Longimicrobium terrae: one gene and its partner. The protein of the gene in region 1 interacts with the protein of each later gene in a pairwise test. Links are inferred from orthologs where the notes say so. Each region holds a gene or a part of one and is shown on either strand. Other genes may lie near its edges.

Region 1 (5,160 bases):
CTCGTCTGATCCGGACGGGAACACGCACGGGATCAAGCCGGACCGCATGCCCGCGGTCCGGCTTCTTCGTATCCCGACACATGTTCTTTCAGCTCGGCTCAGGCGGCTTCTGAGTGGTCGAAAATGTAGTTTGCGTCACCTGCAAAATACCATAAATAAAACACTTGCGCATCGGAGATGTGGTGTCCATCTTGTGTGCGGATTGGTCTGCCTCCTTTCGCGCTCCGACTGCCCGGACCCATGCGCCCGACGTTTCGCTGGTTCACGTTCAGCATCGGCTTCGGCCTCCTGCCGTTCGGTTCTGCCGTTCTGCTCGCTGCGCTGACGTCGAGCCGGGCAACCTTCGTGATGACGCTGGGGGAGAACCTTCTGGTTCTGGGCTACGGGTGCATCGTGTTCATGGGCTTTGTCTCGGTCATGCTGCTGCGCGAGATCATCCGCGACGAGCGGGAGAGAGCCCGGCTTCGGCGGGAACGCCAAGTGCGGCGGCAGCAGGCAATCGGATCGCGCCCACGGCATCGCGTGGCGCGTCGGGGCTGGGGAGCGCTGAGCCAGGACCGGCGAGCCGCGTAGAACGGGCGCGCTTCACGACGCCCAAGGCCCGCAGCTACCGTCGGCGCCTTGCCTGAACCCCGCGCATCCGCCAAACTAGGGGTTTGCAATCGCATGCGATCCACGCGGGGAGGCGCCGCTGTTCGAGTTTGAGATCCAGGCCACGGAAGGCGCCGCGCGTGCGGGACGGCTCACGCTTCCGCACGGGGTGGTGCAGACGCCCGTGTTCATGCCGGTGGGCACGCAGGCCACGGTAAAGACGCTCACGCCGGAAGAGGTGGAGGGGCTGGGCGCCCAGATCATCCTGGGCAACACCTACCACCTGTACCTGCGACCCGGCCATGAGCTGGTGCGCGAACTGGGCGGGCTGCACGGCTTTCAGGGATGGAAGAAGCCCATCCTGACCGATTCGGGCGGCTTTCAGGTGTTCAGCCTTTCCGACATCAACACGATCGAGGAAGAGGGCGTCACCTTTCAAAGCCACATCGACGGATCGCGCCACCTGTTCACCCCCGAGCGGGTGATGGAGATCGAGCGGGCGCTGGGGGCCGACATCATCATGGCCTTTGACCAGTGCCCGCCGGGACAGAGCAGCCGCGAAGTGGCTACGCAGGCGTACGAGCGCACGCTGCGCTGGCTGGAGCGCTGCCGCACCCGCTTTGCGCAGCTGCCGGCCGAAGACCCGCAAGGCCCGGTGCAGACGCTGTTTCCCATCGTGCAGGGCGGCATCTACCCGGACCTGCGGCGCGAATCGCTGCAGGCCACCGTGGACGCGGGCGACTGGGACGGCATCGCCATCGGCGGCCTTTCCGTGGGCGAGCCCAAGCCCACGATGTACGCCATGCTCGAGGCGCTGCAGCCGGAACTGCCGGAGCGGCTGCCGCGCTACCTGATGGGCGTGGGGTACCCGGACGACCTGCTGGAGGCCATCGGCCGCGGCGTGGACATGTTCGACTGCGTGGCGCCTACGCGAAACGGGCGCAACGGCGCCGTGTGGATCGCGGGCGAGGGACAGGTGAACATCAAGCAGCAGCGCTTTCGCGCCGACGCGGGGCCGCTGGACCCCGACTGCGACTGCTACACCTGCCGCACCTACACCCGCGCGTACCTGCGGCACCTGTTCGTGGCGGGAGAGGGGCTGTGCATGCGCCTGCTTTCCATCCACAACCTGCGCTTTCTGGTGCGGCTGGCCGACACCGCGCGCGAGCGCATCGCGGCGGGCGACTTTACATCCTGGAGCGCGGCCTGGCTGGCGCGCTTTCACGCCGGTCGCGCCGCCCGCGGCTGACCCGCGGCATTCACGAACATACGGACCGGAACCATGGAAATCCTGCTTCTTCTCGCCCAGGCCAGGCCGGGCGGGGCCGCGAGCTCCTTCATCAGCGCGCTGCCCATTCTCTTCATCCTCATCATCTTCTGGGTGATGCTCGTGGTGCCGCAGCGGCGCCAGGCCAAGGAGCACCTGGCCATGGTGACCAGCCTGCAGAAGGGCGACCAGGTGGTGACGGCGGGCGGGCTGATCGGCGAGGTCGTCCAGATCAAGGAAGACCAGGTGCAGGTGCGGACGGGGCAGGCGATCGTGGTGGTGGAGCGCGCCAAGATCTCGCGCCGTCTGGCCGCGGACGCCGGGAAGTAGCGATGGCGATTCGCAAGATCGAGATGCTCGGCTCGGAGGTCCTGCGCCGCCGGACGACCGACGTGCCGAAGCCGGGACCGGAGCTGGACCGGCTGGTGGACGACATGTTCGAGACGATGTACGACGCCAGCGGCATCGGCCTGGCCGCCCCGCAGATCGGGTTGAGCCAGCGCCTGATCGTGGTGGACGTCAAGGAAGAGGGCGGCGAGCGCATGGCGCTGCTGGACCCGCGCATCGTGGAGTCCGGCGCGGACCGAGACCGCTACGACGAGGGGTGCCTGAGCATTCCCGGGGTCACCGGCTCGGTGGACCGGCCGATGACGTGCGTGGTGGAGGCGCTGGACCAGCAGGGAAACCCCGTGCGCATCGAGGCTGACGGGCTGCTGGCGCGCTGCCTTCAGCACGAGATCGACCACCTGGAGGGCGTGCTCTTTCTGGATCGCCTGAGCCCCATCAAACGCGCCATGCTGCTCAAGAAATACCGCAAGCTGGCGGGCAAGTGAAAGTTCTCTTCTGGGGGACCCCGGCCTTTGCGCTTCCCGCGCTCCTCTCGCTCGCGGAAGAGGGGCACGACGTGGTGGGCGTGGTGACGCAGCCGGACCGGCCGGCGGGGCGGGGGCGTGCGCTTTCCGTTTCCCCGGTCAAGGAAGAGGCGCTCACCATGGGCGTGCCCATCCTGCAGCCGGAGCGCGCGCGCGGCGACGAGTTCATCGCCAGCATCCGCGCGCTGGAGCCGGACATTTCCGTCGTGGTCGCCTTCGGGCAGATCCTGAAGCCGGAGGTGCTGGCGGTGCCGCGGCTGGGGTCCATCAACATCCACGCGTCGCTCCTTCCCGAACTGCGCGGGGCGGCGCCCATCCAGTGGGCCGTGGCGCGGGGGCACGAGACTACCGGCGTCACCATCATGCGGATGGAGGCGGGGCTGGATTCCGGGCCCATGATCCTGCGCGTGGAGGAGCCGATCGGCCCGGACGAGTCCGCGTCGGAGCTGGGCGTGCGCTTGGCGGAGATCGGCGCCGAGGCGCTGGTGGAGACGCTGGCGCTGATGGAGGCCGGCTCGGCGACAGAGACGGTGCAGGACCACGACCGTGCCACCTACGCGCCCAAGGTGGACCGCGAGACGGCGCGCGTGGACTGGACGCTGCCGGCGGAAGAGGTCGCGCGGCTGATCCGCGGGATGGACGACGTGCCGGGGGCCTGGAGTCCCCTGGGCGCGCGCTGCCCGGTGAAGCTGTACCGTTCGCAGGTCGTGGTGGATGCCTCCGGCGAGCCGGGGACCGTCCTTGCGGCGGACCCGCAGGGCGGGGTGCTGGTGGCCTGCGGGAGCGGCGCCGTGCGCCTGGGTGAGGTGCAGCCGCAGGGCAAGCGGCGGATGGGGGCGGGCGAGTGGGTGCGCGGCCGCGGCGTGGCGGCGGGCGACCGCTTCGGCGTGGACGCGTGAGCGGCTCCGCATCCCCCGCCGGGAGCTGACCGCGATGGCGACGCCGACGGTGGGACGGCAGGCCGCGCTGGAGGCGCTGGCTCGCGTGCGCGAAGGCGAACTGGCCGACCGTGCGCTGGACGCCGCCGCGCACGGGCTGGAGGCGCGCGAGCGCGCGTGGACGCAGGAACTGGTCTACGGCACCTTTCGCCTGCGCGGCCGCATCGACTACCTGCTGGGCCGGCTGGCGCGGGACGGGGTGGAAAGCCTGGACCCCGACGTGCTGGACGTTCTGCGGCTGGGTGCGTACCAGCTTCTGGAGATGGGGAGCGTTCCGCCCTACGCCGCGGTGTCGCAGTCCGTGGACCTGGTGCGCATGGCGGGCGTGCCACGCGCGGCCGGGCTGGTGAACGGCATTCTGCAGAACCTGCAGCGCCGCCGGGAGCACATCAGCTTTCCCGACGCGCGCGCGGACGGCGCGGGATACCTGACCACCTGGGGCTCGCACCCGCGCTGGCTGGTGGAGCGGTGGATGGAGCGCTTCGGGCCGGAGCAGGCGCTGGCGCTGGTGGAGGCGAACAACCGCCGGCCGGAGCTGTTCATCCGCCCGCTCGGCGTGAGTGTGGACGAGGCCGCGGCGCGGCTGCGCGCGGCGGAGATCGAGGCGGTGCGCGTGGGGTGGTCGCCCGATTCGCTGCGCATCGAGACGCCGGGGACCGCGTCGGAGGCGCTGGCCGCCGTCCCCGCCGTGGTGCAGGACCCCGCGGCGGCGCTGGTGGTGCGCTACGCGGACGTCCCCGCGGGCGCGACGGTGCTGGACCTGGCCGCGGCGCCGGGCGGCAAGGCGATGGGGCTGGCGGACGGCGCCGGTCGCGTGGCCGCGGCGGACCTGTCGAGGCGGCGCGTGCGGCGGGTGACGGAAAACGCGCGGCGGGTGGGGTGGGACGACCGCATCGGCGTGGTGGTGGCGGACGGGCGCATGCCGCCGTTCCGCCCGGCGGACGCGGTGCTGCTGGACGCGCCCTGCACGGGAACGGGGACGCTGCGGCGCCATCCGGACGGGCGCTGGCGGGTGACGCCGGACGACCTTGCCGCGCTCACCCGGCTGCAGGACGAACTGCTCGCGGCCGCGGCGGAGTGCGTGCGCCCCGGCGGGCTGCTGATCTATTCCACGTGTTCGCTGGAACGGGAGGAGAACGAGGTGCGCGTGGAATCGTTTCTGGCCGCAAATCCGGGGTGGAGGGTGGATGCCACGGAGGCCGCGCCCGCGGAGGTGCGCGACGCGGCCGGGTACCTGTGCGTGCTGCCGCAGGCGCAGGGCGCGGACGGCGCGTTTGCCGCGCGGCTGCGGAGGCCCGCGTGAAGCCGCCCCGCAGTCCCGGCCCGGCACGCTTCCGCCCGTCCGGCGCGCGGTGGCACCGCGAGATCCCGGCGCGAGTGCGGCGCTACTTTGACGAACGGCGCCTGCTCAAGTACGTGCTGACGGCGTCGCTGGGCGGGTTCGTGCTCGGCTACCTGCTGATCACCATCTTCTTCTTTCCCGGCTTCGGAC
Region 2 (5,081 bases), on another replicon or contig:
TCCCCTCTCCGTGCGTCTGTTTGCACGGGGAGGGGCCGGGGGAGGGGCCACCCGGCGCCGCCCCATCCTTTCCCCCCTTCCGCGCTCCCTTACATTCCCCACACGCACGGCGCTCGCCCGCCGCGGGCACCGCATGTGCTACAGTGTCACCGTGTCGTCTCCGCCGCGCGCGAGCACGAAGCCTGCTCACGCGCGGCCGGTGTGCACGGCAGCCGCGTCCTTCACCTGTTTCCACGCCCGTAGATGGCCCTGATCGTCCAGAAGTACGGCGGCACCTCGGTAGGATCTCCGGAACGCATCCGCGCGGTGGCGGCTCGCGTGGCGCGGGCGCACCGGCGCGGCGACCAGGTCGTCGTCGTCGTTTCCGCCATGGGCGACACGACGGACGACCTGATCACCCTCGCCCATCTGGTCACCGGCGCCGAGAACGCCGCCGCCCAGCATCCGCGCGAGATGGACATGCTGCTCACCAGCGGCGAACGCATCTCCATGGCGCTCGTGGCCATGGCCATCTGCCGCGAAGGGGTGCCCGCGCGCTCGCTGACCGGCAGCCAGGCCGCCATCATCACCGACACGCGCCACACCGCCGCCCGCATCCTCGAAGTCCGCGCGGAACGTGTGCGCGAGACGGTTGAATCGGGCGAGGTGGCGATCGTGGCCGGCTTTCAGGGCGTGAGCCGCGCGCGCGAAATCACCACGCTGGGGCGCGGCGGCAGCGACACCACGGCGGTGGCGCTGGCCTGCGCGCTGGGCGCCGACCGCTGCGAGATCTACACGGACGTGGACGGCATCTATAGCGCCGACCCGCGCCGCGTGCCCGCCGCGCGGCGCATTCCGGAGATTTCGCACGCGGAAATGCTGGAGCTGGCCGCCGCCGGCGCGCAGGTGATGCACCCCCGCGCCGTGGACATGGGCGTCCGCTTCGGCATGGACATCCGCGTGCTTTCCTCCTTTGTGGACGACGCGGACCAGGACGAATCCGGGCGCGGCACCCTGATCACCGAGAATCCCACGCTCATGGAAGAGCTCGCCCTTACCGGAATCGCCTCCGCCCGCGGCTTTGCCACCCTGGTGGTGCGCGGCCTTCCCGCCGGCATGCGCACGCCCACCGAGGTGCTCATCGGCATGGCCGAGGACGGCGTCAGCATCGACATGATCACCGAGGCGCCGCACGCGGACGGCCGCATTCTTCTGCAGATCACCATTCTGGAAGAAGACATCGAGCGCACGCAGACGGTCATCCGCCGCGTGGCGGAGAAGCTGGGCGCGCCCGATCCCGTCATGGAGGCGCAGGGCGGACTGGCGCGCATCGCCATGGTGGGAAGCGGAATGCAGGGGCGGCCCGGCGTGTACGCGGCCGCGTTCCGCACGCTGATGGAGGCGGGTGTGGACGTGGAGGCGGTGTCGACGTCGTCCATCTCCATCACCGTGTTCGTGGATGCGGCGCGGGAGAACGAGGCGCTGCAGGCGCTGCACACCGGTTTCGGGCTGGACGCGCCGGCGGCCGTCCCCGCCACGGCCTGAGGAGCGCGACCATGCACATTGCTCTGCTGGGCGCCACCGGCGCCGTGGGACGCACCATGCTGCAGGTGCTGCGCGAACGCGACCTGCCGGTGGACAAGCTGACGCTCCTTGCGTCGGAGCGTTCCGCCGGACGCGAGATCGAGTGGAACGGAAAGTCGTACACCGTGCAGGCGCCCGCGCGGGGCTGCTTTCGCGGGGTGGACTACGCCCTCTTTTCCGCCGGGGCGGACCGCTCGCTGGAGTGGGGACCGCGCGCCGCGGACGAGGGCGCCGTCGTCGTCGACAACTCCTCGGCGTTCCGCACGGAAGCCGACGTCCCGCTCGTCGTCCCCGAAGTGAACCTGGACGCGGCGCGCAACCGGCCGCGCGGCATCATCGCCAACCCCAACTGCTCCACCATCCAGATGGTGGTGGCGCTGGAGGCCATCCGCCGGGCGGCGGGGCTCACGCGCGTGGTGGCGAGCACCTACCAGTCCGTCAGCGGGGCGGGGGAGACGGGGCGCGACGCGCTGCGCCACGAACTCGCGGGCCAGGCGGATTCGCACTCGCCCTTTGCACGGCCCATCGCGGGGAACGTGCTGCCGCAGATCGGGTCCATCGACGGCGAGGGATGGACGGGCGAAGAGCGCAAGATCATGCAGGAGACGCGCAAGATCCTTTCGCTTCCCGACCTCGCCGTGACGGCGACGTGCGTGCGGGTGCCGGTGGATGTGGGCCATTCCGTTTCGGTGATGGCGGAAACCGAGCGGGAGATTTCCGCCGAGGAGGCGCTGCGCGTGCTGGCGGCGTTCCCCGGCGTGGTGGCATCCTCGTCCGCGGACGCGTATCCTACCGCGCGGGAGATCGCAGGGCGCGACGAGGTGTTCGTGGGGCGCGTGCGGCGCGATCCGTTTCTGGCCCGCACGCTGCACCTGTGGGTGGTCGCGGACAACCTGCGCAAGGGCGCGGCGACCAACGCCGTACAGATCGTGGAGGAACTCTCGGGTGCCTAAGCGGCGTCGGGAAGGCAGCGCCCGCACGCGGGCCGTGATCGAGACCAGTGCCGGCGGCGTATGCTACCGCTGGCACGAGGGCCGCGCGCACGTGCTGCTCATCCGTGACGCCTATCAGCACTGGGGCTTTCCCAAGGGGCACGTGGAAGGCGCCGAGACCGCCGCCGACGCCGCCCTGCGCGAAGTGGAGGAAGAGACGGGGCTGACGGAACTCCGTCTCGGGCCCCGGCTGCGCACCATCGACTGGTTCTTTCGCTTTCGCGGCAAGCTGATTCACAAGTACTGCCACTTCTACCTGATCGAATCTCCCTGCGGCGAAACCTGCCCGCAGCGCGAGGAAGGGATCACGGAGTGCATCTGGCTGCCGCTGGAGGATGCGATCCAGTCCATCTCGTACGACAACGCCCGCGAGGTGCTGATGCTGGCCGCCGAGCGCCTGCTGGGCGAGGTGCGCGCCGCGGTGGCCGCCCATCGCGCGGCGGAGTCGTCGGCCGAGCAGAACTGAGCGGCGGATGACGGAAACCGATCCGCGCGGGGTGGATTACGACTTCGTCCGGCGGTGCGCGCTCGCCCTGCCGGGAGTGACGGAGGGGATGTCGTACGGCACGCCGTCCCTGCACCTCGGCCGCAAGCTGTTTCTGCGGCTACGGGAGGATGGGGAGTCGCTGGTGCTCAAGACGGACTTCTACGAGCGCGACCACCTGCTGGCCAGCGACCCGGCCGCGTTCTTTACCGAACCGCACTACGACGGCTATCCCATCGTCCTCGTGCACCTGTCCGCCGCGCCGCGCGAGCAGCTTCGCGGGTTGATCGTGGATGGGTGGCGGCGCCTGGCCACGAAGAAGCAGGTGGCGGCCTACGATGCAGCGGCGGAATGAAGACGCAGTTCCATGTTGCGCGTTCGGACTGATTTAGACATCATTTGGCGCCACCTCTCGCAGCACCGGCCCGCTCCCGGCGTGCCGAAACGTTCGGTGCTCCGCAATCCGCTCTGGAGAACGTGACCAGCGAGACCCCCGAAGGCCGTCTGGAAGCCGTCCTTTCCGCCGTGATCGAGGCCCTTCCCTCGGCGGCGGGCCGGGAGCGCGCGCACCTGCTGAAGCGCGCGGGCGATGCATGCGTCAGCATGGGCGAGCCGCGCCGCGCGCTGAGCTGGTACGGGCGCGCGGTGGACCAGTGGCTGGAACTGGGCGACGCATCGCAGGCGGCGCTGCTGTGCAGGCTGATCATCTTTGTGCAGCCGGAGGCGGTGCGGGCGCGGTGCACGCTCACCTGGATTGCGCTGGGCGCCGAGCGGCACGCCGAGGTGGCGCCGCTGCTCAAGGACTACGTGGAGGCGGCGCGGCACGCGGGGCAGACGCAGGTTGCCGCGCAGCAGCTGGGGTGGATGTTCGAGGCCGCGCACACCGAGCCCACGCGCGCCCGCATCGTGGTGGGCATGCTGCGCCTGGGGGAGACGGAGCGCGCCGAGGCGCTGGCCGCGGAGCTGGCCGGAATGGCGCCGGGTTCGGGCGCGGCGGACCGCGAAGAGCTGTGGACGCGCGTGCTGCGGGCTGCGGTGGGGACGCCGGCTGTGTAGAACTGCATCTCACGCAGAGGCCGCGGGGGCCGCGGAGGTCGCGGGGAACAGACAGGAAAAGACGATGGGGTCACGCAGAGGAGCAGAGCCGCAGAGGAGAACTGAAGAGAAGACGAATCGAAGAACGGTAGGGCTGGATTGGGTTTTTCGCGTGGTTCTCCGTTCTTTCTCTTCTCTGCGGCTCTGCGCCTCTGCGTGACACATCTTTTTGATATCAGAAACGGCAAAGGCCGCCCATCACGGGCGGCCTTTGTCGTTCTGCCCATCCAGCCTACTGCGCGTTGTCCCAGCTGCCGCCGAGCGCGCGGTACAGGTTCACGATGGAGACCAGGTACTGCCGCTCCGCCTGCACCAGCGCCAGCCGGGCGGCAAACAGCTGCCGCTGCGGATCCAGCACCTCCAGGTAGCTCGACACGCCGGCCCGGTACCGCTGCTCCGCCATGTTCAGCGCCGCCCGCAGCGCCTGCACCTGCGCGCCGCGCGCCAGAAGCTGGTCCCGCCCGGAGCGCACGCCGGCCAGCGCGTCGTCCGCCTCGCGCAGGGCGGACAGCACCGTCTGCTCGTACTGCGAGCGCGCCTGTACGGTGCGCGCCCGCGCCGCGCCCTCTTCGCCGCGCTGGCGTCCACCGGTGAACAGGGGGACGGAAACGCCCAGTTGCATCGTGTACACCTCGCCCGAGCGGTCGAAGAGGCCGCTGAAGTTCTCGCGCTGCGTGCCGTACATCCCCGTAAGCGCCACGGAGGGATAGCGGTTCGCCATCGTCGCGCCCACGCGGGCGGTGGACGCCTGCAGCGCCCGCTCCGCCGCGCGCACGTCCGGGCGCCCGGCGATCAGCTCACCGGGGATGGAGGCGGGGATGGAAACGGCGCGCACCACCTCCTCCAGCGGCCGGCCCCGGGCGATTGGCCCCGGCGCGCGGCCCAGCAGCAGCGCCAGGCGGTTCTCCGCCTCCGTCCGCTGCCGCGCGAAGTCCGCCAGCCGCGCC

What was found. The genes of interacting proteins can lie anywhere in the genome.
Region 2: the proteins of def (region 1) and HNQ61_RS17135 interact in binary tests that used the Escherichia coli proteins (3 or more experiments, as listed by UniProt). The link is inferred for Longimicrobium terrae from one-to-one orthologs.

The regions. Positions count from the first base shown.
Region 1 is NZ_JACHIA010000015.1:34,694-39,853, forward strand. Bases 1,025-3,940 are described here. They hold def (peptide deformylase), read left to right. Parts: upstream 1,025-2,190; coding sequence 2,191-2,691; downstream 2,692-3,940. Other genes in these bases: tgt (tRNA guanosine(34) transglycosylase Tgt), read left to right, coding at 1,025-1,840; yajC (preprotein translocase subunit YajC), read left to right, coding at 1,874-2,188; fmt (methionyl-tRNA formyltransferase), read left to right, coding at 2,688-3,629; HNQ61_RS19920 (RsmB/NOP family class I SAM-dependent RNA methyltransferase), read left to right, coding at 3,664-3,940. In the rest of the region: tRNA preQ1(34) S-adenosylmethionine ribosyltransferase-isomerase QueA, read left to right, coding at 1-9; HNQ61_RS19895 (hypothetical protein), read left to right, coding at 241-573; more of tgt, read left to right, coding at 692-1,024; more of HNQ61_RS19920, read left to right, coding at 3,941-4,971; HNQ61_RS19925 (PASTA domain-containing protein), read left to right, coding at 4,968-5,160. UniProt on the Escherichia coli protein: Removes the formyl group from the N-terminal Met of newly synthesized proteins. Requires at least a dipeptide for an efficient rate of reaction. N-terminal L-methionine is a prerequisite for activity but the enzyme has broad specificity at other positions.
Region 2 is NZ_JACHIA010000011.1:32,010-37,090, forward strand. Bases 689-3,525 are described here. They hold HNQ61_RS17135 (aspartate-semialdehyde dehydrogenase), read left to right. Parts: upstream 689-1,535; coding sequence 1,536-2,516; downstream 2,517-3,525. Other genes in these bases: HNQ61_RS17130 (aspartate kinase), read left to right, coding at 689-1,524; HNQ61_RS17140 (NUDIX domain-containing protein), read left to right, coding at 2,551-3,021; HNQ61_RS17145 (MmcQ/YjbR family DNA-binding protein), read left to right, coding at 3,029-3,394; HNQ61_RS17150 (hypothetical protein), read left to right, coding at 3,517-3,525. In the rest of the region: more of HNQ61_RS17130, read left to right, coding at 244-688; more of HNQ61_RS17150, read left to right, coding at 3,526-4,095; HNQ61_RS17155 (efflux transporter outer membrane subunit), read right to left, coding at 4,367-5,081.